DNA from 3 places in the Rhodococcus sp. NPDC054953 genome. Region 3 is predicted to be linked to each of the others. Evidence: riboswitches for the same ligand, from Rfam matches in the RefSeq annotation. Region 3 holds a riboswitch; each other region holds the start of a gene.
The links. A riboswitch is a leader RNA that binds a small molecule or an ion and turns the genes downstream of it on or off. The one in region 3 is predicted to bind cobalamin.

Region 1: it holds a riboswitch for cobalamin, as region 3 does, so the genes downstream of both, ACWF62_RS03150 (FecCD family ABC transporter permease) here and ACWF62_RS05940 (VWA domain-containing protein) in region 3, are expected to answer to the same signal.
Region 2: it holds a riboswitch for cobalamin, as region 3 does, so the genes downstream of both, ACWF62_RS02645 (ABC transporter substrate-binding protein) here and ACWF62_RS05940 (VWA domain-containing protein) in region 3, are expected to answer to the same signal.

The regions. Positions count from the first base shown of each region.
Region 1 is NZ_JBSGXD010000003.1:17,139-27,245, forward strand. It holds gene dnaB (replicative DNA helicase) at 1-587, shown strand, start outside; gene vanR-O (vancomycin resistance response regulator transcription factor VanR-O) at 694-1,380, shown strand; gene vanS-O (vancomycin resistance histidine kinase VanS-O) at 1,373-2,473, shown strand; gene ACWF62_RS03120 (UDP-N-acetylglucosamine--N-acetylmuramyl-(pentapeptide) pyrophosphoryl-undecaprenol N-acetylglucosamine transferase) at 2,406-3,557, opposite strand; gene ACWF62_RS03125 (hypothetical protein) at 3,557-4,165, opposite strand; gene vanX (D-Ala-D-Ala dipeptidase VanX) at 4,198-4,806, opposite strand; gene vanO (D-alanine--(R)-lactate ligase VanO) at 4,803-5,843, opposite strand; gene vanH (D-lactate dehydrogenase VanH) at 5,840-6,892, opposite strand; gene ACWF62_RS03145 (VOC family protein) at 7,097-7,687, opposite strand; cobalamin riboswitch at 7,729-7,947, shown strand; gene ACWF62_RS03150 (FecCD family ABC transporter permease) at 8,072-9,109, shown strand; gene ACWF62_RS03155 (ABC transporter ATP-binding protein) at 9,109-9,879, shown strand; gene ACWF62_RS03160 (ABC transporter substrate-binding protein) at 9,880-10,107, shown strand, end outside.
Region 2 is NZ_JBSGXD010000002.1:205,790-215,896, forward strand. It holds gene ACWF62_RS02605 (MarR family winged helix-turn-helix transcriptional regulator) at 1-110, opposite strand, end outside; gene ACWF62_RS02610 (ABC transporter ATP-binding protein) at 201-2,045, shown strand; gene ACWF62_RS02615 (HIT family protein) at 2,101-2,550, shown strand; gene ACWF62_RS02620 (PaaI family thioesterase) at 2,600-3,274, shown strand; gene ACWF62_RS02625 (SelT/SelW/SelH family protein) at 3,271-3,588, opposite strand; gene ACWF62_RS02630 ((2Fe-2S) ferredoxin domain-containing protein) at 3,593-4,357, opposite strand; gene ACWF62_RS02635 (ABC transporter ATP-binding protein) at 4,354-5,166, opposite strand; gene ACWF62_RS02640 (FecCD family ABC transporter permease) at 5,163-6,221, opposite strand; gene ACWF62_RS02645 (ABC transporter substrate-binding protein) at 6,218-7,201, opposite strand; cobalamin riboswitch at 7,233-7,414, opposite strand; gene ACWF62_RS02650 (phosphoribosylaminoimidazolesuccinocarboxamide synthase) at 7,549-8,433, shown strand; gene ACWF62_RS02655 (S9 family peptidase) at 8,452-10,107, shown strand, end outside.
Region 3 is NZ_JBSGXD010000005.1:165,572-175,678, reverse strand. It holds gene ACWF62_RS05950 (cobyrinate a,c-diamide synthase) at 1-417, opposite strand, end outside; gene cobO (cob(I)yrinic acid a,c-diamide adenosyltransferase) at 411-1,025, opposite strand; gene ACWF62_RS05940 (VWA domain-containing protein) at 1,071-3,008, opposite strand; adenosylcobalamin (AdoCbl) riboswitch at 3,017-3,177, opposite strand; gene mqo (malate dehydrogenase (quinone)) at 3,248-4,786, opposite strand; gene ACWF62_RS05930 (alpha/beta hydrolase) at 4,907-5,917, shown strand; gene mtr (mycothione reductase) at 5,914-7,299, shown strand; gene ACWF62_RS05920 (methionine ABC transporter permease) at 7,366-8,034, opposite strand; gene ACWF62_RS05915 (methionine ABC transporter ATP-binding protein) at 8,031-9,047, opposite strand; gene ACWF62_RS05910 (MetQ/NlpA family ABC transporter substrate-binding protein) at 9,047-9,880, opposite strand; gene ACWF62_RS05905 (isopenicillin N synthase family dioxygenase) at 9,912-10,107, opposite strand, start outside.

The sequences.
Region 1 (10,107 bases), on a different contig from region 3:
TGCGTCTGCTGTCGGCGGAGGCGAAGATCAAGCTGTCGGACATGCGCTCGGGCAAGATGACCGACGACGACTGGACCCGGCTGGCGCGGCGGATGAGCGAGATCAGCGAGGCCCCGCTGTACATCGACGATTCGCCGAACCTGACGATGATGGAGATCCGGGCCAAGGCGCGGCGGCTCAAGCAGAAGCACGACATCAAGCTCGTCGTCCTCGACTACCTGCAGCTGATGACGTCCGGCAAGAAGGTCGAGTCCCGGCAGCAGGAGGTCTCCGAGTTCTCCCGGTCGCTGAAGCTGCTCGCGAAGGAACTCGAGGTGCCCGTCGTCGCGATCTGTCAGCTCAACCGTGGCCCCGAGCAGCGCACCGACAAGCGCCCGCAGGTCTCTGATCTGCGCGAATCTGGATCTTTGGAGCAGGACGCCGATATGGTGATGCTGCTGCACCGCCCCGACGCGTTCGAACGCGACGACCCGCGCGGGGGAGAGGCCGACATCATCCTCGGCAAGCACCGCGGCGGCCCCACCGCCACCATCACCGTCGCGCACCAGCTGCACTACTCGCGGTTCGTGGACATGGCGCGGGGATAGTTTGATGATGATGATGATGCCGCCGCCGCTGCGGTAAGGCGCTGTGCCGGCCCGACGGCGATTTTTGATACGCCGGCGATATGCGCGGCCGCCTACCATGGCGAGCATGCGGGTGTTGGTCGTCGAGGACGAGCGGTTCATGGCGGAAGCGATCCGTGATGGGCTGCGCCTGGAAGCGATCGCGGCCGACATCGCCGGTGATGGGGACACGGCCCTGGATCTGTTGGGCGTCAACACCTACGACATCGCCGTCCTCGACCGCGATATCCCCGGCCCGTCCGGTGACGAGATCGCCCAGCGCATCGTCGCTTCCGGTGGCGGCATGCCCATCCTGATGCTCACCGCCGCGGACCGGTTGGACGACAAGGCCTCCGGGTTCGAGCTCGGTGCCGACGACTACCTCACCAAGCCGTTTGAGCTGCAAGAGCTCGTGCTCCGTCTCCGGGCACTCGACCGCAGGCGCGCGCACAGCAGGCCGCCGGTGCGGGAGATCGCTGGTCTGCAGCTGGACCCGTTCCGTCGCGAGGTCTACCGGGACGGCCGGTACGTCGCGCTGACCCGGAAGCAGTTCGCGGTGCTCGAGGTTCTCGTCGCCGCCGAGGGCGGGGTGATCAGCGCCGAGGAGCTGCTGGAGCGGGCGTGGGACGAGAACGCCGACCCGTTCACGAATGCGGTGCGCATCACGGTCTCGACGTTGCGCAAGCGGCTCGGCGAACCGTGGCTGATCGCCACGGTGCCGGGGGTCGGGTACCGCATCGATACCGAACCGGACGCCAGAGGCGACGGTGGCTAGAGCACCCGGGTTGGGCGTTCGCCTCAAGCTCACGCTCAGCTATGCCGGGTTCCTCATGCTCGCCGGTGTTTTGCTCCTTGCGGCGGTGTGGGTCTTCCTGCTGAGAGGGCGGTCCACGAACTTCCAATTCCCTGATCTGGCCGACTTTGCCCGGGTCTTCGACCCGAGCAACTTCGGCCCCGTGGTGTTTGTCCCGGCGGCGATCTTGGCGCTCGGGTTCTTGCTGGTGTTCGGCCTTATCGGTGGTTGGATTCTCGCGGGCCGCATGCTTGCCCCGTTGACGCGCATCACCCGCGCCGCGCGGGAGGCGGGGAGCGGCTCGCTGTCATACCGGATCGAACTGGAGGGACGCAACGACGAGTTCCGTGAGCTTGCCGATGCTTTCGACGCCATGCTCGCGCAGCTCGAAGCACGCGACGCCGCGCAGCAGCGATTCGCCGCCAACGCCTCCCACGAGCTGCGCACCCCGCTGGCGATCACCCAAACCCTTCTCGATGTCGCCCGCAACGATCCGAACCGCGACGGCGGCGAACTCGACGAACGCCTCCGCGCGGTCAACACCCGAGCGATCGAGCTCACCGAGGCATTGCTCCTGCTCAGCCGCACCGACCAACGGTCCTTCAGCCGCGAAGACGTCGACCTGTCGCTCATCGCGGAAGAGGCCGCCGAGACGCTCCTCCCGTTCGCGGAGAAGCGCGGCGTCAGCATCGAGACCTCCGGGGACATCGCGCCGGTCAGCGGCTCACACGCACTCCTGCTGCAGTTGACGACGAACCTGCTGCACAATGCGATCGTCCACAACCTCCCCGAGCACGGCAGCGTGCAGATCAGCACCGCCGCCGGCCCCGAGTCCGTCCTGCTCACGGTCGAGAACACCGGCGACAAGCTCAGTCCACAGTTGGTCTCGACACTCACCGAGCCGTTTCAGCGGGGCACCGCTCGCACCCGCGGGGACGAGGCGAGGGTGGGCCTTGGCCTGGCGATCGTCAAGAGCATCACCCAGGCACACGACGGATCCCTCACGCTCAGCCCCCGAGCCGCAGGCGGGCTCGCCGTCGCGGTGCGCCTGCCCGCCGCTCCGCGACGACCGTAAGCACGTGCCGGGCCAGCCGCGAACCCACGTCGGGTGCGCCGGCTGCCAACGCATGCGCCGACATCGTCGCTCTCCGTTCGGTATCGGCGAGCAGCGGGATCAGGGTGGTTTCGATCCATGCCGCGGTGAGATCGGCATCGTCGACGATCACCGCCCCGCCGGCAGCAACGACCGCCTCCGCGTTCCAGCGCTGCTCACCGCCGCGCAGCGGCAGCGGCACATAGACGGCAGGTAAGCCGACAGCGGCGAGTTCGGCGCATGTCATCGCCCCCGCGCGGCAGATCGCGACGTCGGCCGCGGCGTAGGCGTACTGCATCTCCTCGACGTACGGGACGACGACGTAGGCCGGGTCGCCGGGGTCGGCGTCGGGCGGCTCGACAATGCGCTGGGGCCCGGTGATGTGCAGCACCTGCACGCCGGCCGCCCGCAACGCTGTTGCCGCGTCGGCCACGGCGGCGTTGATCGTGTTGGCTCCCTGCGAACCGCCGGTGACCAGCAGGACCGGCTCGTCCGGGCGCAGGCCGAACCGTTGCCGGGCCGCCTCGCGCAGCGCGGCCCGGTCGAGCCCGGTGATCGCCGGCCGCAGCGGGATGCCGATCGCGCTGGCGTGCGCCAGGTGGACACGGGGCGCGGCGGTGAAGACGTGGGTCGTCATCCGGGCCGCCAGTCGGTTCGCCACCCCAGGCCGGGCGTTCGCCTCGTGGACGACGATCGGCATCCCCCGCCGGCGGGCGGCGAGATACGCGGGCAGCGCCACGTAGCCCCCGAAGCCCACCACGACCTCGGCCCGCACGCGGTCGAGTATGGCCCCGGTCGCCCGGACGGAGTCGCGCAGTCTGCCCGGCGTGTGCAGCAGGTCGCGGCTCAGCGTGCGCGGCAGCGGCACGGGCGGGATCAATTCGAGCGAATAGCCGCGGGCGGGGATGAGCGTGGTGTCCAGGCCACGGCCGGTGCCGAGCGCGGTGATCTCGGCCGTGGGCTCCAGCAGGTTCAGCGCGTCGGCGAAATTCATCGCGGGCTCGATGTGCCCGGCCGAATGGCCGCCAGCGACGACGACGCGCGGGGCGGGTTCGCCGGCCGACATCACGATGCCCCTCGGAGCAAGATTCCCCGGTTGGCATGAAACCGCTCGAATACCTGCAGGGGCAGGGCCGCAGAGTCTGAATTGTGGGAGTAGCCCGACGGATTATGAAACCGCACCACCCCATCATTGATGGCGTAGATCAGCACAAGGTGGCCTCCTCGTCGCGGCTCGTGGGTGTCGGGATCGCGAATCTCGGGGGATACCGAGGCGATCATGACCTGGCCGGGCCGCAGCTCCCGGGCCGATACCTGAATCGGGGTGTGCTCGACCAGTTGGCAGTCGAATCCGAATTGGGTGCTGACCCACGCCATGAATGGCCGGTAGAGCAGGCCGTGGACCTTGCCCGAAGACTCCACCTCGTAGCAGCCCCACTCGACGGCCAGCGCAAGGAGTTCGCCTATCGACAGTCGGACATCAGTCCAGCCGTGGAGCAGCGACTGGAGGCACGCCAAGCCGCAGACCTTGCGGGACCAGAACAGGTATTCCTCGCGCGAGCGATATCCGTCGGAGGCCCAGTCGTGCAGTTTCGATGGGTCGGTGTGTCGCAGGAAGACCTCCAGCCCCGATGGGCCGGTCCGCCGCATCACGACCTCGTCGTTGTTCGCCACATGTCCCCACTGCGAGACACAATGGAGACCCATCAGGTGATCGGAAAGTCGAAGTAGACGTCGGGGTAGGGTTCGCGTTTTAGCGTGTAGTGCCACCACTCGCAGTCGTACCGATCAAATCCGCAGTCCTCCATGAGGGAACGAAGAAGCGCACGATTCTTGGACTCGATGGGCGTGATTCCTCGCGCTCGATGACCCGAGATCGGGTCCATGAGGTCGTGGCCGCCACCCATTGGCGCAAGGTCACCGGTCGCGAGATGATAGAGCGTCAGGTCAACGGCGCCGCCCCTACTGTGACCCGACTGGGTTGCCACGTATCCCTTTTCGAGGATCTCGGGTCGGGCGATATTGGGATAGTGGCGCTGCTTCGTCTGGCCATCCTCCGGCTGCTGCGACCAGCGTAGGAAGCTGTCGACGGCGCGTCGAGGACGATAACCGTCCCAGAGAAGCAATCCGAAGCCGAGGGACGCCGCCTTCTCGCGTACCTGCGCGAGGGCAACGCACAGCGCCCGGGTGCCGACGATCCGATTCGCGAGGTAGCCGTCTACCGGCTTGCCGGTGAAATTGTCCCAGGTGGCGTACTTCGCATCCCAGCGGACCCCGGGCACGAGCGCGTCGACGTAGACGAAATCGTCGTTCATCGCTTCGTCCCGCGCATTGTCATCGAGATGAGCCGGTCGATCATGTCGGAGATCGGCAGTCCCGCGGCGGCCATCATCCGCGGATACCGGCTGTACGACGTCAAGCCGGGCATGGTGTTGACCTCGTTGAGGACCACCCGCCCGTCGTCGGCGAGGAACATGTCAACGCGGGCAAGTCCCTTGCAGCCCAGGGTGCGGTAGATGGCCTTGGCGGTCTCTTGGACGAGCAGGCGCGATTCGTCGGAAATGTCGGCGGGAACAATGAACGTCGAGTTCTCCGATCCGGTTTCGGGCGATTCCTCCTGGTGGATCCGGAAGAATCCGTGCGAGAGGTCGACGCGGTCCACCTCCCCAGTGATCAGGCCGAATCGTTCACCCAGGACCGCGCAGCCGATCTCGCCGCCGGCCACGGCTTCTTCGATCAGGACCTTCGAGTCGTACTGTCGCGCCGCGCTCAGCGCCTTCGGCAGCTCATCCGCACGGGTGACCTTGCTGACGCCGAACGATGAACCCGAACGGGCCGGCTTCACGAAGACCGGATAGCGAAGTCGATCGGCGTCGACCTTCTCGTTCGCCGCGACAACCCGAAAGGTCGGCGTGGCGATTCCCGCGCTGGTGGCGACGGTGTAGGCCAGGGCCTTGTCCATGCACACGGCCGAGGCCTGGATGTCGCAGCCGATGTAGGGGATGCCGGCGAGCTCCAACAGGCCTTGGATCGCGCCGTCTTCGCCGAGCGTGCCGTGCAGTACCGGGAAGACGAGGTCGAGGCGCACGGTTTCGTAGCGCCCCTGCTCCATGACCAGCAGGCCGTGCACACTTCGATCGGGTGACAGCACGGCGGGACCCGCGCCGTGATTTTCCCAATCCGCATCGGGGCCGTCGCAGAGCTTCCACTCGCCGTCGGTCGAGATGCCGATCCAGAACGGTTCGTACTTCTCCGTGTCGAGATTTCTTGCCACCTCTCGCGCCGACTTGATGGAGACGGGATGTTCTTCGGAAGCCCCTCCGAAGATGACCCCGACCTTCAATCTGTTCATGCTGTTCTCCCACGTGCAAAGTTGAGGCAGTTAATGAGGCTGTTTTCGACGGTGTCGTTCAAGGCGTGGTCCGTGTAGTAGGCGGAATGCGGACTGATCAGCACATTCGGCAGGCGCTGCAGCCGCACCAGTGCCTTGTTCTCCATCACCGTGTTTCGGCAGTCGGCGTAGAAGATCCCTTCCTCGCCTTCGATGACATCGAGCGCCGCGCCGCCCAACCGGCCGCTCTCCAACGCGGAGAGGAGGGCCTCGGTATCGAGCAGCGGTCCGCGACCCGTGTTGACGAGGTACGCGCCGTACTTCATCCGGTCGATGCGTTGGCGGTCGAGGAGATGGTGTGTGTCCGCGGTGAGTGGAGTGTGGAGCGTGACAATGTCGCTCTGCCCCAGCAGTTCATCGAGCGGAACGTAGTCGGCGGAGGCGTGAGGCCTGCGGTCATGCGCCAGCACGTGGCAGCCAAATCCCCGCAGCCGGTCGATGACCGCTGTGCCGATGCGCCCCGTTCCGATCACCCCGACGGTCAGGTCGCGCAGCTCCCTGCCGCGCCTGTCATTCAACCGGTAATCATGCGTATCTGCATGGCGGACAATGGTTTTCGCGTGGCGCACGGCCATCAGCATCAACATCAGTGTGTAGTCGGCCACGCTGTCGGGCGAGTAGTCGACGTTGCCGACCGAGATGCCGATGCTCGCCGCGAATTCCACGTCGATGTGGTTGTACCCGACGCTTCTGGTGGAGATGTACTCGACGCCGACTCGGCTCAGCGCCAGCAGCGTGGCATGGTCGATCTGCGTCTTGTGGCTCACGCTGATGCATCGGTTGCCCCGCGCCAGTGCAGCATTGGCTTCACCGACCGCTTCCTCGGTGATGCTTGGCGCAAGCCCGAGGCGGGTTCCCATCTCGCGGAACACCACGGCTTCGTCGTGACCGCATCCGAAGACGGTGACCCCGGTGGTCGGGACCGCCGGGGGTGACGAATCGTCGGGCCCTCGGGCGCACCGCACCGCGATCGCGTCGCTGTCGATCAAACCCAGGTCGTTGTAGGACATGCCGACAGTCAAGACAACGCGGAGTTGCCAGCGCGTATGCATTTTTCGATATCCCGGCGATATGCCGTCCGTGGGGTTGCGACGACCTCACCGATGCAGCGCGCCCGCCCGCCAAACGACTCGACATCGCCACCACCAACGACCGGACCACTAGCTCCGTCGTTCAGCCCGTTCCGGGCCCGCCGGACGGACAGACCAATGCGCTCAGGGTGCGACGCTGAGCTGCCACACGTGACCGTCCGGGTCTGCGCACAGTGCCGTGTATCCCCACGGCTGGTGCTCGGGTGCGGCGAGCACCGTGCCGCCGGCGCTCCTGATTCGCTCGACCAGGACGAGGAGCTCCCGCTCGGTGGCAACGCCCATGCCGAGGAGGCACTCGCTGGTGCCATCGGGAGCCAGTGGGCGGTCCTCGCCGAGGACCCAGTCGAGGCCGTCGGCCGGGATGAGCGCCAACATCGTGCGCTGGTCGATGCGGAACGACAACGGTTCCGGGACGCCGTCCTCGGCGGGTTCGCCGACGAGGTCGAATCCGAAGGCGCTGCGGTAGAACCGCATCGAATTCACGCGATCGGCAATCGGCAGGCTGATCTGGACGCCGCGGGCACTGGTCGACATCACCACTCCGTTCGGGTCGAGTCTATGGTCCCAGTACTGACCTTCCCGGACCGTCGAAATCATCGCCCCGGTGGGCGGCGCTATGCCGCCGGTGTGACCCGGACGCGCAAGGCGGACCTGATCGAGCACCGGCAGGAACTGCGGGATCCCCGCCTCGACGCCGACCGCTGGCGCGCCCACCGCGACCGGATCCCGGCCCGATTCGCGGCGCCGACCCTGAGTGCTACTGTGGCCGCGCGTTGGTTACCGTCCGGCTCGTGCCGGGCGGTTCGTAAGAGGGAATCCGGTGGGAAACCGGAGCTGCCCCGCAGCGGTGTGTGGAAACGACCGCGGCCATCAGCACTGGGTGTGAGCCCGGGAAGCGGCCGCCAGTAGGAGAATTCGGGTTCGCCCGATCCGTGTCCACGAGCCCGAAGACCTGCCAGCGCGGCCATGCCGCCGGCGTGGTCGCCTGTCGACTCCGAGGGAGCGGTCGACGAGGATGCGGGCACCGCTGTGCCCGCACGTCGTTGCGCGCACCGCCCGGTGAGGCTGGCACCTGCATCCAGGTGAAAGTGGTCGATGATGCGCCGACTGCCCGTCGCCCCGTTGGCCATCGGCCTGGTGGCCGCGCTCGCGGTCGTCTCCGTCCTGGCGTTGATGCTCGGCACCGCACCCGTTCCCTGGCGTGACACCACCGGATTCCTGTGGGCCGAACTGACCGGCGGGCCGGTCCTCGCGCCGGACCTCCCGAACTATCGGATCGTGACCGACTCCCGACTGCCGCGAGTGTTGTTGGCCGCGTTGGTCGGTGCCGGATTGAGCGGGGTCGGGCTGATCGTGCAGGCGATGGTGCGCAACGCGCTGGCCGACCCGTACGTGCTGGGCATCTCCTCGGGTGCCTCGGTGGGCGCCACGTCGGTGGTGCTGTTCGGCACCTTCGGCGCGCTCGGCCTGTACGCGCTGTCGACCGCCGCGTTCCTTGGCGCGCTCGGGGCCACGATCCTGGTGTACCTGATGGCCCGGTCCTCGGCGGGGCTGGTTCCGCTGCGCCTGGTCCTCACCGGGACCGCCCTCGGGTACGGGTTTTCCGCTGCCACAACGGTGTTGGTGTTCATGGCACCGCACGGGGACGCGGCGCGGTCGGTGATGTTCTGGCTGCTCGGCAGCCTCGCCGGTGCCACCTGGCAGGCGGTGCCGCTGGCGGCGGCGGTGACCGTGATCGGGTTGGCGGTCATCGCGGCCTGTGCGCGCCGGCTGAACGCGCTGTCGATGGGTGACGAGGTCAGCGCGGCGCTCGGGATCGACGCGAGCCGCTTCCGGCTGTTGCTGTTCGTTGTCGCCGCGGTCATGACCGGATGTTTCGTGTCGATCTGCGGCGCCGTTGGTTTCGTCGGGCTGGTGGTACCGCACGTGGCCAGGCTGCTGGTCGGCGCCGACCATCGCCGGCTGATCGTGGTGACGCCGTTGCTCGGCGCGGTGTTCCTGGTCACCGCGGACCTGCTGGCCCGCACCCTGATTCCGCCGCAGGAACTTCCGCTGGGCGCGATCACCGCCGCGGTCGGGGTCCCGCTGTTCGTACTGCTGATGCGGCGCCGCGGCGCCCTGGCGGGGGTCGGCTGATGCGGGTCGACTATCGGGACGTCACGGTCGAGATCGGCGGCACCCGGATCCTCGAGGCGGTGACCCTCGCAGCCGAGGAGGGCACCTTCGTCGGCGTCGTCGGGGCGAACGGTAGCGGCAAGTCCACCCTGCTGCGCTGCCTGTATCGGGCGTTGTCGCCCGCGGCGGGCCGGATCCTGGTCGGCGGCACGGACATCGCCGCGATCAGCATGCGCGAGAACGCACGTCAGGTCGCGGCCCTGACCCAGGACAGCCCGATGCAGTTCGACTTCACCGCGGCCGAGGTCGTGGCCACCGGCCGCCTGCCGCATCAGTCGGCGTTGCGCAGAGCCGACCGCCGCGACGTCGGCCTGTGCCGCGACGCGCTGGCGACCGCCGACGCGTCGCACCTCGAGCACCGCAGCTTCCTGTCCCTATCCGGCGGGGAGCGGCAACGCGTCCTGATCGCCCGCGCGCTGGCGCAGCAGCCGCGGGTGCTGGTGCTGGACGAGCCGACCAACCACCTCGACGTCCACCACCAGTACAGCGTCCTGACCGCGGCCCGGAACCTGGGCATCACCGTGATCGCGGCGCTGCACGACCTGAACCTGGCCGCGCAGTACTGCGATCGGCTGTTCGTCCTCAGCGGTGGCCGGCTCGTGTGCACGGGGACACCGGACGAGGTCGTGACGGCCGACGTGCTGCGGCGGTGGTTCGCGATCGGCGGGCACGTCGTCACCCATCCCCGGCTGGGTGTTCCCCAGATCATCTTCGACGAGAAGGAGTACTAGATGAGGTCCCGACCCTGGACGGTCGCGATGGCAGCGGCGAGCGTGTTCGCGTTGACGGCGTGCGGCGCCGACGTGCAGGACGCGGCCGCCGAACCCACCGGAGAGTCGGTGACCGTCACCAACTGCGGCGCACCCCTGACCGTCGACGGCATCCCGCAGCGGGTGGTCACCAACGACACCGCGATCACCGAGATGATGTTCGCGCTCGGCCTCACCGAACACCTGGCG
Region 2 (10,107 bases), on a different contig from region 3:
TCGTGCGGCGTCAGCTGCCACGGTTCGAGCGAGTCCAGCCAGCGCCCGCGCAGCCCCCGTGCGGTCGACATCACGAGATCCCGGAGCGTGTCGGGACGGTCGGTGGTCATGGTGATTCACCCTACAGCTGCTTGACGGTTACCTCATGGTGAGGCAACCTCAGTATGTCTTACCCCGACACTTTCGAGAGGGGTGGTCACATGACAGGCCCCCACTTCGGCGGACCCGGACCGGGACGCCCGACGAAAATCGATCCCGCCGATCGCGCCCAACTGGCCGAGCAGCCGGTGAGTCTGCGCCGGATCGGCGCACTGTTCGCCCCCTACCGCACCCAGATCGCCGTCGTCGTCGCGTTGATCGTGGCGTCCTCGGTGATCACGCTCGCCAACCCGTTCCTCGTCCGCGCCGTCATCGACCGCGCCATCCCGCAGCAGAACGTGCCGCTGCTGGTGTGGGCGGTGATCGCGATGCTCGCCGTGACCGTCGCCGGCTCGGTCCTCGGCGTCGTCCAGACCTGGATTTCCACCACCGTCGGCCAGCGCATCATGCACGGCCTGCGCACCAGCGTGTTCACCCACCTGCAGCGGCAGTCGCTCGGCTTCTTCACCCGCACCCGCGGCGGCGAGATCCAGTCCCGCCTCACCAACGACATCGGCGGCATGCAGACCGTCGTCACCTCCACCGCGACGTCGATCGCGTCGAACGTCACCACCGTCGTCGGCACCGCGGTCGCGATGGCCGTGCTCAGCTGGCGGCTGTCCCTGCTGTCGCTGATCGTGCTGCCGCCCGCGATCTGGCTCACCCGCCGGGTCGCGCGGATGCGACGGGAGATCACCGCGCAGCGCCAACGCACCCTCGCCGACCTGCAGACCCAGATCGAGGAGTCGCTGTCGATCAGCGGCATCCAGCTCGGCAAGACCCTCGGCAACGGGCCCGCGATGTCGCAGCGGTTCGCGGACACCTCCGCACACCTGTCCGACCTCGAGGTCCGGGCGCAGCTGTCCGGCCGCTGGCGGATGGCCACGATGAACATCGTCTTCGCGGCGATCCCTGCGCTGCTCTACCTGGTCGCGGGCCTGCCCGCGACGTCCGGTGGCATGTCGATCGGCACCCTGGTCGCGTTCACCGGCCTGCAGGGTGCCCTGTTCCGGCCGCTGATGAGCCTGCTCGACGTCGGGGTCTCGGTGACCAGCTCGCTGGCCCTGTTCAGCCGCATCTTCGAATACCTGGACCTGCCCGTCGAGATCGACGACCCGGAGCGTCCCGTCCCGATGCCCCGCGGCGCGGTCGCGGGCACCGTCCGCTTCGAGGACGTCACCTTCCGTTACCCGGGCGCCGACCGCGACGCCGTCGGCCGCGTCACCCTCACCGCACCGGCGGGCAGCTCGCTCGCCCTGGTCGGCGAGACCGGGTCCGGCAAGACCACGCTCGCGTCGATGATCGCCCGGCTGCACGACCCGACCTCGGGCCGGGTCAGCATCGACGGCGTCGACCTGCGCGACATCACCCTCGCCGAGCTGTCCGACCTGGTCGGTGTCGTCTCCCAGGAGACCTATCTGCTGCACGCCAGCATCCGCGACAACCTGCGGCACGCCAGCCCCGCCGCCACCGACGCGCAGATCGAGGACGCCGCCCGCGCCGCCCAGGTGCACGAGCTGATCGTCTCGTTGCCCGACGGCTACGACACCCTGGTCGGGGCTCGCGGCCACCGGTTCTCCGGCGGCGAGCAGCAGCGCCTCGCGATCGCCCGCACGCTGCTGCGGGACCCGCGGATCCTGGTCCTCGACGAGGCGACCAGCGCCCTCGACAACGAGACCGAGGCCGCCGTGCAGCGCGCCATCGACGCCGTCAGCCGGGGGCGCACCACGATCACCATCGCGCACCGGCTGTCCACGATCGAGGGCGCCGACCAGATCGTGGTCCTCGACCACGGCCGTGTCGCCGAACGCGGCGACCACGACGAGCTGGTCGCCCGCGGCGGCCGGTATGCGGCGCTGCTCGAGCGCGGCGGCAGGCCAGCGGCCGAGCTCGTCCCCGCCGGGTAGCGGACGCCGGGACCCGCACGCCACGCCCGGGCGCGGCGTGCCTACGGTGGCGGGCATGCCCTGCGTCTTCTGCGCCATCGTCGCCCGCACCGCCGAGGCGAGCATCGTCCACGAGGACGAGCACACGCTCGCGTTCATGGACATCCGCCCGTTCACGCCGGGACATCTGCTCGTGGTCCCGAGGGTGCACGCGTCGGGGCTTGCCGAGCTCGACCCGGAGGACGGGCGGCGGGTGTTCGCGGTCGGGCAGCGGATCGCGACGGCGCTGCGGGCGGGCGGTCGCGGGGTCCCCGGCGAACCCGAGGACGGCCCCCGCGCGGACGGGGTCAACCTGTTCCTCGCCGACGGGGTCGCGGCGGGCCAGGAGGTGTTCCACGTCCACCTGCACGTCATCCCGCGGAGCGCTGGCGACGGGTTCGGGCTGCGGGGCAGGCCGACGACCCCGCGCCGCGACGACCTGGATTACCTGGCAGGCACGATCCGGCGACGGCTCGGCACCGGCTGATATGTAGCATGCACATCGCGTGTTTCGTGAAGATCCGGAGTGAGGCGACGTGACCGAGCAGATTCCCGACCAGCAGCTTCTCTACGTCAACGACGGGCTGTCCGACGAGGAGATCCAGCAGCAGGCCGACCGCTACGGTCCGTTGACCGACAGCGTCCGGGCGCTGATCGCGGCCACCCTGCAGACCGAGGTCGACGACCCGGAGATCCGGCGCGCCAGGGAACTCGTCGAGGAGGCCACCGCGCTGCTGCGGGCCAAGGCGATCCCCGGGCCATATGGGGTCCGCTGGGGCGCCTCCGGGCGGAAGCGGGCCTGGGGCAACGCCGCCGACGGGCTGCGCAACGCGGTCGCGCCGCCCCTCGACATCCAGCACGACGCGGACGGGCTCGGCTGGGCCGAATTCCACCTCGGACCGCAGTACGAGGGCCCGGCCGGACTCACCCACGGCGGGGTGTCGGCGCTGATCCTCGACCAGCTCCTCGGGGACACCGCGGTCGCTGCGGGCAGCCCCGGCATGACCGGGACGCTCACCCTGCGCTACCGGCGTCCCACCCCGCTCGGCAGGCTCCGCGCCGAGGCACGGTTCGACCGGATCGAGGGGGTCAAGGCGTTCGTGAAGGGGCACATCGCCGACGCGGACGGGGTGACCGTCGAGGCCGAGGGCATCTTCATCCTGCCGCGCTGGGCGCGGGAGGCCACCGACGCCGCGGCCACCGCCGGTTAGGACAGGCCGGTTGCTGGCCTGCCGCTGCGCGGGTCCACCGGCCGGTCCGCGTGGCCCAGGTCCCGGCCGGGGGCGACGACGTCACGGACCCGCTGCTTGAGCACCTTCGCCTCCGGGAACCCGCCGTCGCGGGACCGATCCCACACGGGGGTGCCGTCGACGTCGACGACGAACACCCCGCCGGTGCCGGGGACGAGGGCGACCTCGCCGAGGTCGGCGCCGAACGTGGTCAGCAGTTCCTGCGCCAGCCACGCCGCCCGCAGCAGCCACTGACACTGCGTGCAGTACGTGATGCGCACCCGCGGGGATCCCATCCGGTCAGCCTGCCAGCTCGGGGTCGGCCGGGTCCCTGCGCGCCCGGCGCTGCCCCGCCCACGCGGTGACCGGTCGGCCCGCGATCAGGTGTTCGTCGACGAACCGGTCGACGCGGTCCGCCGTCAGCGCGGAATACCAGACGTCGTCCGGGTACACCGCGACCACCGGCGCCTGCGAGCACGGAAACATGCAGCCGGTCAACGTGATCAGGACGTCGTCGTCGCCGAGGCCCCGAGCGGTGACGGCGTCGTCGACGGCCCGTCCGGTCTCGGCGCCGCCGCGCGCCGAACACCGCGGTCCCCGGCACACCAGCACGTGCCTGGTGAAGCCGGGCACCTCGTCCCACGCGGGGGAGGTGAGCGGTGCGGTGGTGGTGCGGGCCGGGGCGGTCGGTCCGGTGATCGCCGCCTCCAGCAGATCCGGGTAGGTGGCGGTGTCGGTGAGCGGTGCCGCGATCCGCACATCCGGGGTGCTGGCGTCCCCGCGCCCGCGCAGCCAGTGCCCGATCACCCGGCGGAACCACGCGTCCATCTTCCGGTCGAGCACGGTCTGCGCGCTCACCACGACCACCTCGGACGCGCCCGCGCCCGCGGCCTCGTCCAGCGCGGCCGTCACGGTCGTCCCAGTGCCGCCGAGGACCGCGGTCCGGAACTCGGTGCCGGGGTGCCTGCCGCGCAGCACGCCGAGCGCGCCGAGCACCTGGTCGCGGGGGTCGTCGCCGCGGTCCGTCGGGGCGGTGACAATCACCCAGCGTCGAAAATCGTTCATGGTGTTGCCCTTTCGATGTCCGCGCCGCGCGTGCCGCACAGCACCACCATCGGGCGCCCGGTGCGGGGATGCGGCTGCACGAGCGCGTCGAGGCCGTACACGTCGGCCAGCAGGTCCGCGGTGAGGACGGTTTCGGTGGGCCCCTCGGTGATCACCCGGCCGTCGTGCAGCACCACCAGGTGATCGCAGTACATCGCCGCCAGGTTCAGGTCGTGCATCGCCGCGACCGTCGTCAGCCCCCGCGCCCGGATCAGGTCCAGCAACTCCAGTGATGCGGACACGTCGAGGTGGTTCGTCGGCTCGTCCAGCAGCAGCACGCACGGCCGCTGCGCGAACGCCCGCGCCAGCTGCGTCTTCTGCCGCTCGCCGCCGGACAGGTTCCGCCACACCCGGTGTCGCAGGTGGCCGATCCCGGCCGCCGCGAGGCCGTCGGCGACGAGGTCGCCGTTGCCGAGGCCTGCGGGGCGGGCCCAGCCGCCGCGGTGCGGAATGGTGCCGAGCTCGACGATCTGCTCCACGGTCAGGTCCAGGTCGGTCGCCGAATGCTGCTCCACCAGCGCGACGGTGCGCGCGAACTCCCGACGGGCGATCGCGGTTGCGGGGTCGTCGCCGAGCAGCACTCGTCCGCGGTCGGGGCGCACGAGCCGCGCCATCGCCGACAGCAGCGACGTCTTGCCGGAGCCGTTGGGGCCGATCAGCCCGGTCACCCGCCGGGACGGCGCCCGGCAGCTGACCCGGTCGAGGATCGTTGCGCCGTCCACCGACCAGGTGAGGTCCTCGACGCGGACCTCGGGGGAGTGGTGGCTCATCCGCGGGCCCCCCGCCTGCGCAGCAGCAGGACGAAGACCGGGACGCCGACCACCGCGGTGACGATGCTGATCGGCAGTTCCCGCCCCGGCAGGATCGTGCGGGCCGCGACATCCGCCCACACCAGCAGCACCGCGCCGACGAGTGCGACGACGGGCAGCAGTCGGGCGTGCAGCGGTCCAGTGAGCATCCGGGCGGCGTGCGGGACGACGAGCCCGACGAAGCCGATCACCCCGGCCTGCGCGACGAGGGCGGCGGTGCACAGCGACGCCACCCCGTACAGCACCCAGCGGGAGCGGTCGACGTCGGTGCCCAGGCTCGCGGCGGCGCGCTCGCCGAATGCGAACGAGTCCAGCACCCGGGCGTGCCCGAGCATCACGACGGCGGTGACCGTCACGACCGCGGCGATCGCCACCAGCCCCGACCACCGCACCCCCGCGACCGACCCGAGCGTCCACTGCAACACCCGATGGGCGGCGTCCCGGTCCCCGAGCAGCACCAGCGCCGACGTCACCGCCGCCGCGAACTGCCCGACCGCGATGCCCGCCAGCACCAGCCGTCCCGGCAGCAGGGCACCCGACCGGGACGTCGAGATGAGGAACACCAGCAGCAGGCACCCGAGCGACGCGACGAACGCCGCCGCCGCCACCGACCCGACCCCGAGGACGCCAGCCGTCCCGACCCCGGCGGTCAGGGCGAGCACCGCGCCGAGCGAGGCGCCGCCGGACATGCCGAGCAGGTAGGGGTCGGCGAGCGGGTTGCCGGTCAGCGACTGCAGCACCGCCCCGCACAGCGCAAGCCCGGCCCCGACCAGCGCCGCCGCGAGCACCCGGGGCAGCCGCAGGTCGACGACGATGTGCGTGGTCAGCAGGTCGGTGCCGGGACCGAGCCCGAGCCGCCCGGCGACGGCCTCGACGACGGTGCCGATCGACAGGTCAGCAGCCCCGATCGTCACCCCCGCCGCGCAGCTCACCGCGAGCAGCGCGGCCAACGCCAGCGCCCAGCCCGCTGCGGTCGTCGACCTGACCCGGGTGGGCACCCGGGTTGCCGCGCTCATGCCGGGCCGCCGCCCAGTTGCTCGGCGACCAGCGTCGCGCCCTCGATCAGTCGCGGTCCGGGGGTGCTCGCCGAGAACGGGACGACGACGAACGCATCGCCGCGCACCGCGGTCAGGTCCCGCAGCGCCGGATCGGCGCGCAGGTACGCCTTTTTCTCCTCGGCGGTGTCCCACGACGCGTCGGCCAGGACGATGACGTCGGGGTCCGCGGCCAGCACCGTCTCCCAGCTGCCGTCGGCCCAGGCCCCGTCGACCCCGGCGAAGATGTTGGTGCCGCCGACCGCATCGATGATCAGCTGCGGGCCGCCCGCATTGCCGCCGACGTACGGGATGTCGGTGTTGCTGTCGTACCAGAAGATGCTCTTGCCCTCCGCCGGTGCGGCTGCCTCGATGCCCGCGACCGTCTCGCGCATCTGCGCGACCACCGCCGCCGCCTCGGATTCGTGGCCGAACAGGGTGCCGTAGTCGCTGATCTCGGTGCCGATGGAATCCCACGCGACCGGCGGGCGCGCCCCGCGGTCCGGGCAGCCGAACGGCGAGACGTAGGTGCCGATGCCGAGGTCGTCGAACGAGTCCTGCGAGCCGACGGCCTTGTCGTCGAACGCGGTCGCATACGACGCCAGCACCAGATCCGGTTTCGTCTCGAGCAGCGCCTCGCGGCTCGGGTAGTCCTTCTCGTTCAGCGGCGGCACCTGCGCGTACGCGGCCTGCCACCGCGGGGCGATGGTGTCGTCGAGGTATGCGGTGCCGACCAGGGCGTCCTGCGCCCCGATCGACAGCGCCGTCTCGGTGGCCCCCTGGTTGAGGGTGACGCCGCGTTCGGCCGGGCCGTCGAGGGTGACGGTGCGTCCGCAGTTCTGCAGGGCGATCGCGGCGGTGTCCGGGGCCGGGTCCGACCCGGCGCACGCGGAGAGGAGGAGCGTGGCCGCTGCGGTGGCGGCGCCGGCGGCGATGGCGCGGGGTGAAACGGGGGTACGCAAGGTGACCCGCCTTCCATGACTCGTGGAAAACGTGCAGGCAGGTGTCGCGGCCGGTCTCCTGGCTCGGCAGGGTGACCGCCGACCACGCCTTCCCGGATGTGCGCATCCAGTGGCTGGGGCGAGCCCCGGGTGGTCGACCAACCTGCCCACAGTGGCGAGTACCGCGCCGGATTCGTACCGGACTTCCCGTTCACCGTGACACCGGGAGGAAGGATAGACGACCGGATGTCTGCCTTGTCCGGGTCGGTGCTGTACACCCGCGCCGAGCGAACGGCGCATTCGTTCGATGTGATCGACTGAACGCTTCCGTTCAGTCGGTCGGCGGGGCGGGCAGATAGGGTTGGTTCGTGCGCCCCTCACTTTCCGACTACGCCCACCTGGCCGGCGGCAAGGTCCGCGACCTCTACACCATCGACGACGAGCACCTGCTGCTCGTCGCGAGCGACCGGATCTCGGCCTACGACCACATCCTCAGCACCCCGATCCCGGACAAGGGGCGGGTGCTGACCGCGATGAGCGTGTTCTTCTTCACCCGGCTGACCGCCCAGAACCACCTGGCGGGCCCGCCGGACGACGAGCGGATCCCCGCCGAGGTGCTCGGCCGAGCCCTGGTGGTGAAGAAGCTGAACATGGTGCCCGTCGAGTGTGTTGCGCGCGGCTACCTCACCGGGTCGGGGCTGGCCGACTATCAGAGCACCGGCGCGGTGTGCGGTGTGCAGCTGCCGGAGGGCCTGGTCGAGGCGTCGCAGCTGCCGGAACCGATCTTCACCCCGGCGACCAAGGCCGCGCTCGGCGACCACGACGAGAACGTCGACTTCGCGACCGTCGTCGACCAGCTCGGCCAGAACCTCGCCTTCAAACTGCGCGAGGACACCCTCGACATCTATACGCGCGCCGCGATTTTCGCGTCTGAGCGCGGAATCATCCTCGCGGACACCAAGTTCGAGTTCGGGATCGACGCCGACGGCAACCTGGTGCTCGCCGACGAGGTGCTCACCCCCGACTCGTCGCGGTACTGGCCCGCCGACGGCTACGAGGCGGGACGGGTGCAGCCCAGCTTCGACAAGCAGTTCGTCCGCAACTGGCTGACCGGTCCCGAGTCCGGCTGGGACCGGGCCTCGGACACTCCGCCGCCGCCGCTGCCGCAGGAGATCGTCGACGCCACCCGCGCCCGCTACATCGAGGCCTACGAGCGGATCTCCGGGCTGTCCTTCGCCGACTGGATCGGGTGACGACATAGGCTGACGGGCATGAGCTCGCCTGATGCCGGACCCCCGGTCGCGAAGAAGGTCCCCCAGCCGCGCACCCATCACGGCGACACGTTCGTCGACGACTACGAGTGGCTGCGGGACAAGAGCGACCCGGAGGTCGTCGCGTATCTCGAGGCGGAGAACGCCCACACGGACGCGCGGACCGAGCACCTGGGGCCGCTGCGGGAGGCGATCTTCGGCGAGATCAAGTCCCGCACCCAGGAGACCGACCTCTCGGTGCCGTCCCGGATGGGGCAGTGGTGGTACTACTCGCGCTCGTTCGAGGGCAAGCAGTACGGGGTGCACTGCCGCTGCCCGATCGCGTCCGCCGACGACTGGACCCCGCCGGTGCTGACCACCGACGCCGAGATCCCCGGCGAGCAGGTGTTGCTCGACGGCAACGAGCTCGCAGAGGGGCACGACTTCTTCGCGCTCGGCGCGCTGTCGGTGACCCTCGACGGCAGCCTGCTCGCGTACTCCGTTGACACCGCGGGCGACGAGCGCTACCTGCTGCGGTTCAAGAACCTCGACAGCGGCGACCTGCTCGCCGACGAGATCGCAGGCACGGCGCCGGGCGCCACCTGGTCGCTGGACAACCGGCACGTTTTCTACCTGACCGTCGACGAGGCGTGGCGCCCGGACACCGTCTGGCGGCACGAATTGGGCACCCCGCGGTCCGCGGACGTGCGGGTCTTCCACGAGCCCGACGAACGCTACTGGGTCGGCTTCGGATCCACCCGCAGCGAGAAGTACCTGACGATCTGGATCGGGTCGAAGATCACCTCCGAGATCTGGTACCTCGACTCGGCGGACCCGGAGGGCGAGTTCACCGTCGTCCTGCCCCGGGAGGAGGGCGTCGAGTACGCCGTCGACCACGCCGTCGTCGGCGGCGAGGACCGCTTCCTGATCCTGCACAACGGTGCCGTGGACGGGGTGAAGGCGGAGAACTTCACCCTCGTCGACGCCCCGGTCGCCGACCCGAGTGAGCAGCGGACGCTGATCGAGCACCGCGCCGACGTTCGGCTCGAGGACGTCGACGCGTTCGCGGGTCATCTGGTGGTCACCTACCGGCGGGAGGCGTTGACCCGGCTCGCGGTGTGGCCGCTGACCGGGGCGGGCTACGGCGAGCTGCGCGAACTGGAGTTCGGCGAGGAGCTGTACTCGGTCGGTGCGGGCTCCACCCCGGAGTGGGAGAGCCCGCTGCTGCGGCTTGGGTACACCTCGTTCATCACGCCGAGCCGCGTGTACGACCTCGAGATCGCGTCCGGGGCCCTGTTGCTGCGCAAGGAACAGCCGGTCCTCGGCGGCTACGATCCCACCGACTACGAGCAGCACCGGGACTGGGCGACCGCCGCGGATGGGACCCGGATCCCGATCTCGATCGTGCGTCGTCGCGGCGCCAGCGCCGACCCGGCGCCGCTGCTGCTGTACGGATACGGCTCGTACGAGTCCAGCATCGACCCCGGGTTTTCGGTGGCGCGGCTGTCCCTGCTCGACCGCGGGATGGTGTTCGCGGTCGCGCACGTACGCGGCGGCGGCGAGATGGGCAGGCACTGGTACGAGGACGGCAAGATGCTGTCGAAGAAGAACACCTTCACCGACTTCGTGTCCTGCGCACGGCATCTCGTCGATACCGGGCGCACCGCGACGGATCGG
Region 3 (10,107 bases):
GGCGAGGGACTGACTGTGGCCGCGGGCGTCGACGACGAGCACCACGGGCGCGCCGAGCAGCCCCGCCACCTGCGCGGTGGAGCCCTCGGCCGCCCCGTCCGGCGCGGGGTCCGCGATCTTGCCGTCGAACAGCCCCATCACGCCCTCGACGACGGCGATGTCGCAACCCGCGCTGCCGTGCCGGTACAGCGGGCCGATCCGGTCCGCACCGACCAGCACCGGATCCAGGTTGCGCCCGACCCGGCCCGCCGCGAGGCCGTGATAGCCGGGGTCGATGTAGTCCGGGCCCACCTTAAACGGGGCGACCCGGTCCCCCGCAGCGCGCAGCGCACCGATGAGTCCCGTTGCGACGGTGGTCTTTCCGCTGCCCGATGCGGGTGCGGCGATCACCACCGCCGGGACGGCGCGATCTACCACTCGATGCCCCGTTGCCCCTTGCGGCCCGCGTCCATCGGGTGCTTGACCTTCGTCATCTCGGTGACCAGGTCGGCGGCGTCGAGCAGCGCCTGCGGGGCGTCCCGGCCGGTGATCACCACGTGCTGCTGGCCGGGACGGCGCACCAGGACGTCGACGACCTCGTCGACGTCGACCCAACCCCACTTGAGCGGGTAGGTGAACTCGTCGAGGACGTAGAACCGGTGTTCCTCGCGTTCGATCCGCCGGGCCACCTCCCGCCAGCCGTCGAGCGCGACCCGGGCGTGGTCCTCGTCGTCGCCCTTCTTCCTGGTCCACGACCAGCCGTCGCCCATCTTGTGCCAGGACACCCGGCCGCCTGCCCCGGTGGACTCGTGCAGGTCGCCGAGCGCCCGGAACGCGGCCTCCTCCCCGACCTTCCACTTGGCGGACTTGACGAACTGGAAGACCCCGATGTCGAAGCCCTGGTTCCAGGCGCGCAGCGCCATCCCGAACGCGGCGGTGGACTTGCCCTTACCGGGCCCGGTGTGCACGGCCAGGACGGGGGCGTTGCGACGCTGCCTGGTGGTCAGCCCGTCGTCGGGAACGTTGTCGGGGACACCCTTGGGCATGCGAATTCTCCTCGTCGGGTTGGGGGTTGGGCAGGGGACGGTCGGTCAGGCGGCCGCGCGGACGACGCCGGCGACCTGCTCCGCGGACAGTTCGGAGAGCCGGACGCAGGCCCCCCGCAGCGCGGTCGCGAGTTCCGCGGCCAACCCCAGCCGGACCATCCCGGTCTCGCAGTCGACGACGACGGCGGCGGCGGCCGTGTCGGCGAGCAGACCCGCCGCGACCTTCGCCCGGTGCACCGGGTCGGTGCCGCCGGTGGCGCGGCCGTCGGTGAGGGCGACGACCATCGCACGCCGGTGCGGATCCCGCAGCCGTTCCCGCAGCACCACCTCGCGGGCCGTGAGGAACCCTTGCGCGAGTGGGGTTCTCCCACCGGTGCGCAGCGACGCCAGCCTGCGGACCGCGATGTCCACGGAGGAGGTCGGCGGCAGCGCCACCTCGGCGGACGCGCCGCGGACCGTGACGACCGCGACCTTGTCCCGCCGCTGGTAGGCGTCGCGGAGCAGCGACACCACGGCACCGGTGACGGCGGACAACCGGTCCCTGGCCGCCATCGACCCGGACGCGTCGACGACGAACACGATCAGGTTGCCCTCGCGCCCCTCCTTCAACGCGCCCCGAATGTCTCCGGGCGCCAACAGCATCCGGCCGTCGGTGCGCCCACGCGTGGACTGGTGCTCGGCGGCGGCGAACAGGGTGGCGACCAGGTGCAGGCCGCGACCGGGGTCGGTGGTCGCGCGCACGGTCCGCCCGCGTACGGACCGGGACCGGGACCGCCTGCCCGGCGCGCCCTCGCCGACGCCGGGGACGGTCAGCAGCCGGGTGCGGAACTGGCCGGTCGGCGCGCCGACCGGGCGTTCCGGCGGCGCGCCGGGGCCGGTCGATTCTGGTTCCTCGGCCTGCGCCGCACCATCCGGGGCGGGGGCGTCGGGTGCGGGGCCACCGGCGTCCGGGGCGGGGGCGCCGCCACCGGGACCGTCCGGGTCGGGGTCGGGCTCGGGGTCATGCTCGGGCTCGGGCTCGGAGTGACTGCGGGCCTGCTCGTCGGCGTCCCGCATCGCCTCGTCCAGCTGCTGCTGGTCCAGGCCCGGTTCGTCGAACGGGTCGCGGCGGCGGCGGTGCGGCAGGGTCAGCTCGGCCGCGACCCGCACGTCCGGCTCGGCGACCTCGGTCGCACCGCGCCATGCCGCGTGCGCGGTCGCGGTGCGGGCCAGGACCAGGTCGGCGCGCATTCCATCCACGTCGAAGGAGGCGCACAGCGCGGCGATCCGGCGCAGCTCGGTGTCGGGCAGGCCGACCGCGGGCAGCGCGGCCCGCGCGGCGGCGATCCTGGCGGCGGTGTCGGCGTCGGCGCCCGCGTAGCCGGCCGCGAATCCGGTGGGGTCGGCCTCGAAGTCGAGGCGGCGGCGGATCACCTGCATGCGGACGTCGACGTCTCGGGACGCGGCGACGTCGACGGCGAGGCCGAACCGGTCGAGCAGCTGCGGACGCAGCTCGCCCTCCTCCGGGTTCATTGTTCCGACGAGGACGAACTTGGCGGGATGGGAGTGCGAGACACCGTCGCGTTCGACGTGGACGCGGCCCATGGCTGCGGCGTCGAGCAGCACGTCGACGAGGTGGTCGTGCAGCAGGTTCACCTCGTCGACGTAGAGCACACCGTCGTGGGCGGCGGCCAGCAGGCCGGGCTGGAAGGCACGCTCGCCGTCCCGGAGCACCTTCTCCAGGTCGAGGGAGCCGATCACCCGGTCCTCGGTGGCGCCGACCGGCAGTTCCACCAGGCGGGCCGGGTCGCCGCCCGCCGTCGGGGGCAGCAGCGCGGCGAGCGCGCGGACCACCGTCGACTTCGCGGTGCCCTTCTCGCCGCGCACCAGCACTCCGCCGATGCCGGGATGCACGGCGCACAGGGTCAGCGCCAGCCGCAGCTGGTCCTGCCCGACGATGGCACTGAACGGAAAACCGGGGTCTGCCGAATCCTGTTGCGTCACGGCGCCACTCTCCTCACTCCCCGGTCTCCGCGCCGGGGGTCGGACGAAAAGTTCCGCCGCCGCGGCAATCTGACTTCGGAACCGATCGTGGCTCGGTGTCCGTCACAGTGGCGGGACCGCGCCTGACTTCCACAGGACTTCCCCGCGACGGGAAACATGATGTTCGCCGCGAACTCTATCCGGTGCAACGACACCGGCCGCCACCTGGGCAGGTGACGGCCGGTGAACGGGTGGACGGATCAGGCGGATGCGGCGGCCGCGACCTCGACGGGGGCCTCGAGCTCGAGCGCCCGGTTGCTCCAGTCCCACACCTCACGGAACAGCGACTCGTTGTCGGACAGCTTCAGACCCAGCGACGGGACCATCTGCTTGAGCTGCGGCTCCCATGCGCTCCACCGGTCCCCGAAGCACCGCTGCAGGACGTCGAGCATCGCGGGGACCGCGGTGGACGCGCCGGGCGAGGCGCCGAGCAGACCCGCGATGGTGCCGTCCGCGGCGTTGATGACGGCGGTGCCGAACTCGAGCACGCCCCCGCCGCCCTTCTTGCGGATCACCTGCACCCGCTGACCCGCGGTGATCAGTTCCCAGTCGCCGCCGGTCGCGCGCGGCACGAACTCGCGCAGCGTCTCGATCCGGTCGTCGGCCGACTGCAGGAGCTCACCGATGAGGTACTTCGTCAGGCCGAGTTCGGTGACGCCGACACCGAGCATCGACATCAGGTTGTTCGGCTTGATGGATCCGGGCAGGTCGGTGACCTTGCCGTTCTTGAGGAACTTCGGCGACCAGCCGGCGTACGGGCCGAACAGCAGGCCCTTCTTGCCGCCGATGACGCGGGTGTCGAGGTGCGGCACCGACATCGGGGGTGCGCCGACCGCGGCCTTGCCGTAGACCTTGGCGTTGTGCTGCTCGATCAGTTCCGGGTTGGTGCAGCGCAGGAACTCGCCGGAGACCGGGAAGCCGCCGAAGCCCTTGGCCTCGGCGATGCCCGACTTCTGCAGCAGGTGCAGCGCACCGCCGCCCGCGCCGACGAAGACGAACTTCGCGTTCACGGTCTTCTTGTCGCCGGTGCGCTGGTTGACGACCTTCAGGGTCCAGCTGCCGTCGGACTGCTTGGTGATGTTGCGGACGTCGTGGCCGAAGTGGACGGTGCCGCCGGTGGCGCCGATGTTGCCCAGCAGCTGCTTGGTCAGGGCGCCGAAGTCGACGTCGGTGCCGCCGTCGGTCCAGTTCAACGCGACCGGATCGGAGAAGTCACGACCGGTGGCCATCAGCGGCAGGCGCTTGGCGAACTCGTCGGGGCGCTCGGTGTATTCCATCCCCGCGAACAGCGGGTGGCCGGCGAGGGCGTCGTAGCGGGCCCGCAGGTACTTTACGTTCTCCGCCCCGTGCACGAAGCTCACGTGCGGGATCGGGTTGACGAATTCCTTCGGCTCGGTGAGGATGCCGTTCTCGATCGCGTAGGCCCAGAACTGCCGCGACACCTGGAACTGCTCGTTGACGTTGACGGCCTTGGTGATGTCCACCGAGCCGTCCTTGGTCGCAGGCGTGTAGTTGAGCTCACACAGCGCCGAGTGTCCGGTGCCTGCGTTGTTCCAGGGGTCGCTGCTCTCGGCGGCGGCGGCGTCGAGACGCTCGAACACGCTGATCGACCAGTCCGGCTGCAGCTGCCGGAGCAGGGCACCGAGCGTGGCACTCATGATGCCCGCACCCACGAGAACTACATCGGTCTTGTGTACCGCGGTGTTGTCTGACACTGGAAAATCGACTTCCTTGTCCATTGGCAGCGGCAGTCACGCCGACTGCACGCGGAGTAGGTTACCCGCGCGTATGAGCGGGGTTGACCTCGCCTCAATTGTGCTCCCCCGAGTTCACATTAACGCCCACTACGATTGTGATCTGTGACCACCTGGGTGCGGGACCTCCTTGGCGAGGGCTACGAACAGACGACCTTGCCGCTCGGCACGGATCCCGACGGGGAGGGCGAGGTGGTCGCGACCCTCGTCCGATACCGGCCCGACGGGGCGACACCCCGCCGCCGCGCGGTGCTCTACCTGCACGGATTCACCGACTACTTCTTCCAGACCCACATCGCCGAGCACTTCCACGGGCGGGGATACGACTTCTTCGCGCTGGACCTGCGCAAGTGTGGCCGTTCGCGGCGGCCGGGCCAGACCCCGCACTTCGTGACGGATCTCGCACTGTACGACGCCGAACTGGAGTGGGCGCTTGCGACGGTCCGCGACCAGGTGCAGGGCGGTGCGGTGCTGCTCACCGCCCACTCCACGGGGGGCCTGATCCTGCCGATGTGGCTGGACCGGCTCAATGCCCGGCCGGGGGGCAGCGCGGCCGCCGGGGTCGCCGGGGCGATCCTCAACAGCCCGTGGTTCGACCTGCAGGGCCCGTCGTACGTGCGCAACGTCGGGACGGTCGCGATCCGGACCGTCGGCCGACTCCGGGACAAGCTCGAACTCAAGCAGCCGCCGATGGACGTGTACGGCCGCACCCTGCACCGCAGCCAACGCGGCGAATGGGACTACGACCTCGAATGGAAGCCGCTGCGCGGGTACGGGGTGACCTTCGGGTGGCTGCGCGCCGTCCGCCGCGCGCAGGCGCGGCTGCATCGGGGCCTCGACATCGGGGTGCCGTCGCTGATCCTGCGCTCGAAGGTGACGCACTACTCGATGCGGTACACGGAGAAGTCGGAGGCCGCGGATCTGGTGCTCGACGTCAAGCAGATCGCGCGCTGGGCGGGCTGCCTGGGCGACCGCACCACCATCGTTCCGATCGAAGGTGCCCGGCACGACGTGTTCCTGTCCCGCGAGGTGCCCCGCAAACAGGCGTTCGACGAGGTCGATCAGTGGCTGGACTGGTTGGAGCGGCAGGGCGCGACGGAAGGGCGGCCCTCGTGACCCACTTCGATCTGGCGATCATCGGATCCGGTTCCGGCAACACCATTCTCGACGACCGGTTCGCCGACATGACCGTCGCGGTCTGCGAGGGCGGCACGTTCGGAGGCACCTGCCTGAACGTGGGCTGCATCCCGACGAAGATGTTCGTCTACGCCGCCGAGGTCGCGCGCACCATCCGGGACTCGTCCCGCTACGGCGTCGACGCGCGGGTGGAAAAGGTGCGGTGGAACGACATCGTGGAACGGGTGTTCGGCCGCATCGACCCGATCTCGGAGGGCGGCGAACGGTATCGGCGGGACGGCAGCCCGAACACCACCGTGTTCCCCGGCTACGCGACCTTCACCGGCCCCCGGACCATCCGCACCGGAACCGGGGAGGTCATCACCGCCGACCAGGTGGTGATCGCCGCCGGATCCCGGCCGGTCATCCCCGACGTGGTGACCCGCAGCGGTGTCCGGTACGTCACCAACGACGACATCATGCGCCTGCCCGACCTGCCCGAGCGGCTGGTGATCCTCGGCAGCGGGTTCATCGCGTCCGAATTCGCGCACGTCTTCTCCGCCCTCGGCGCCCAGGTGTCGATCATCGGCCGCGGCGACCGCCTGCTGCGCGACCTCGACGTCGACATCTCGCAGCGGTTCACCGACCTCGCGCGCTCGAAATGGGATGTGCACCTCGGAAATCCGGTCGCCGAGCTGCGGGACGCCGCAGGCGGCGTCGAGGCGGTGCTCGCGGACGGCACCGTCGTCGCCGGGGACACGCTGCTCGTCGCGACCGGCCGCACCCCGAACGGTGACCGGCTCGGTGCCAGCGCCGCCGGCGTCGACGTGGACGATCGGGGCCGCGTCGTCGTCGACGAGTTCCAGCGCACCGCCGCCGAGGGCGTCTTCGCGCTCGGGGACGTGTCGTCGCCGCACCAGCTCAAGCACGTCGCCAATCACGAGGCGCGGGTGGTGCAGGCGAACCTGCTGCGCGACGCCTGGGGGAACGGCGCCGACCCGGCCCGCACGGAACTGGCGCGAACAAACCACAGGTTCGTGCCCGCCGCGGTGTTCACCGACCCGCAGATCGCCACGGTCGGGTTGACCGAGGCGAAGGCCCGCGCGCGGGGCCTGGATGTCGCGGTGAAGGTGCAGCGCTACGCCGACGTCGCCTACGGGTGGGCGATGGAGGACGACGAGGGACTGTGCAAGGTGATCGCCGACCGCGGCACCGGTCGCCTGGTCGGCGCGCACGTGCTCGGCGCCCAGGCGTCGACGGTGATCCAGCCGCTGATCCAGGCGATGAGCTTCGGCCTGCCCGCCCGGGAAATGGCGTTGGGGCAGTACTGGATTCATCCCGCGCTCACCGAGGTCGTCGAGAACGCGCTGCTTGGCCTCTGACCGGAACCGTGCGTGCGGAGCACCCCGGCCGGGGTGCACCGCACGCACGGTTCGCGGAGCGCGCGCCTACTTGCGGTGGTCCAGTGCCCGGACCGCGCGGTCACCGATCGTCTGCATGATCTGCACCATGACGATCAGCACCACGACCGCGACGAGCAGCACCGGCGTGTTGAACCGCTGGTAGCCGTACACGATCGCGAAGTCGCCGAGCCCGCCGCCGCCGATCACACCGGCCATCGCCGAGTACCCGACGAGCAGCACCGACGTCAGGGTCGCGCCCGCGATCAGCGCCGACAACGACTCCGGGAGCAGCACCGTGCGGACGATCTGCCCGTTGGTGGCGCCCATCGCCTGCGCGGCCTCGACCCGGCCGACGGGCACCTCCCGCAGCGCGGACTCGACGACGCGGGCATAGAACGGGATCGCGCCGATCGTCAGCGGCACGATCGCGGCGGTCGGGCCGATCGCGGTGCCGACGATCAGCCGGGTGAACCCGATCAGCGCGATCATCAGGACCAGGAATGGCAGCGACCGGAACACGTTGACGATCGCGCCGAGCACCGCGTTCAACGCCCGCTGCGGCCACAACCCGGACGGCGAGGTCAGATGCAGGACCACCCCGATGAGGACGCCGCCGACCACGGTGAGCAGGAACGCGACGCCAACCATGTACAGCGTTTCGAGGGTCGCCTCCCACACGTCGGGCAGCGAGTCCTGCCAGGACGTTTTGTTCACGAGAGCACCCCTTCCAGGTGGGCGTCGGCGCCCCACGCGAGCGTGGTGTTCGGCTGGGCGGCGACGAACGCCTCAACGTCCGCGCGGCGGACATCGGGTCCGAAGCTCAGCCGCAACCGACCGACGGTGACCCCGGCGACCTGTTCGACGCGGCCGCCGACGACGGAGATGTCGACGTCGAGTGCCCGGACGAGCTGGGAGAGCCAGGGGCCGTGCGCGTCGTCGCCGATGGTGGTGACGATCGCGGTGTCGCTCACCTCCTCGGTGGGGTCTCCCCCGACCGGGACGATCGCCGAGCCGAGGATCGAGCCGGGCGCGGCGACCAGGTCGAGGATGCGCCCGGTCTCGGCGATGCGGCCGTCGTCGAGCCGGGCCGCGGACGTGCAGATGCGGCGCAGCACCCCGAGCTCGTGGGTGATGAGGACGACGGTGACGCCGATCGCCCGGTTCACCTCGGCGAGCAGGTCGAGCACCTGGTCGGTGGTGTCCGGGTCGAGGGCGCTGGTCGCCTCGTCGCACAGCAGCACGTCCGGGTTCGACGCGAGCGCGCGGGCGATGCCGACGCGCTGCTGCTGGCCGCCGGACAGCTGCGACGGGTACGCCTTCTCCTTGCCCGCCAGCCCGACGAGCTTGATCAGTTCGTCGGCGCGGGCGCGGCGCTCGGCCCGGCCCACCCCGGCCAGTTCGAGGGGGAACTCGACGTTGGCCCGCACGGTCCGCGAGTGCAGCAGGTTGAACTGCTGGAACACGGTGCCGATGCGGCGGCGGGCGGCCCGCAGGCCAGCACCGGAGAGCCGCGACAGGTCGTCACCGCGGAGCAGGATGCGCCCGCTGGTGGGCTGCTCGAGCAGGTTCAGGCAGCGCAGCAGCGTCGACTTGCCCGCCCCGGACGGCCCGACGATGCCGAAGATCTCGCCCTCGGCGATGTCGAGGTCAATGCCGCGCAGGGCCGCGACCTCCCCCGAGCCTCCGACTGCGGGGAAGGTCTTGACCAGGCTTTCGACGGTGATCATCAGCCGGCCGCGTGCACGGGGATGACGGCGCCGGAGTAGTTCTCCTCGATCCAGGCGGCGGTCTCCGGGGACTGCAGCGCCGCGGCGAGCGCCTGGACGCCGGGATCGTTCTCCTGCGCGGCGCGGACGACGAGCAGGTTCGCGAACGGGTTGTCCTCGGCCTTCTCCGCGATGAGCGTGTCCGTCGTCGGGTTCAGGCCGGCCTCGAGCGCGTAGTTGGAGTTGATGACGGCGGCGGTGATCTGCGGGTCGCCGAGGTTGCGGGCGATCTGCGAGCGCTCGATCTCGATGAACTTCAGGTTCTTCGGGTTCGCCTTGATGTTGGCCTGCGTGACGACGGACAGGTTGGCATCGGCGAACGGGACGTCCATCTCGATCAGGCCGGCGGACTCGAGCAGATAGAGGCCGCGGGAGAAGTTGGTGGTGTCCTTGGGCAGCGCGATGGTGGCGCCGTCGGCGAGCTGGTCGACGGCGGTGATCTTCTCCGAGTACAGGCCCATCGGCTCGAGGTGCACGTCGGCGACCGAGACGAGATCGTCGACGCCCTTCTGCTTCTGCCAGTCCGACAGGTAGGGGGCGTGCTGGAAGTAGTTGGCCTCGACGTCCCCCGCGGCGAGGAGTTCGTTGGGGTCGATCTCGCCGGTGACCGGCTTGATGTCGAGCGTGACGTCGCCGAGCACTCCGGAGTCGGCGATGTGCTCGAGGATCTCGACGTGCGGGGTGCTGGATGCGGAGATCACCAGCGTCTCGGCGTCGTTCCCCGACGAGCAGGCGGCGAGGCCCGCGGCGAGCAGGGCGGCGGCGGACAGGATTGCGGTGCGGCGCAGGAGCATTCGGGAGATACCTTCCGGGTGGGTGGGTCGGTCAGCCGCGCAGGGCGGGGAGGCCCTGCAGGTCGCGGTGGTACCGCTCGGTGACGTTGGGGTGGGCGCGCAGCCGGGACTTGAGGGCGTTGAGCCCGTACCGGGCGTGCAGGGTGCCGCCGTGCTGGTCCGGGCCGACGCCCGCCGCGTCGGCGGCGAGTTCCGGCGCGAGCGGGATCACCGGCAGGGCCTCGTCG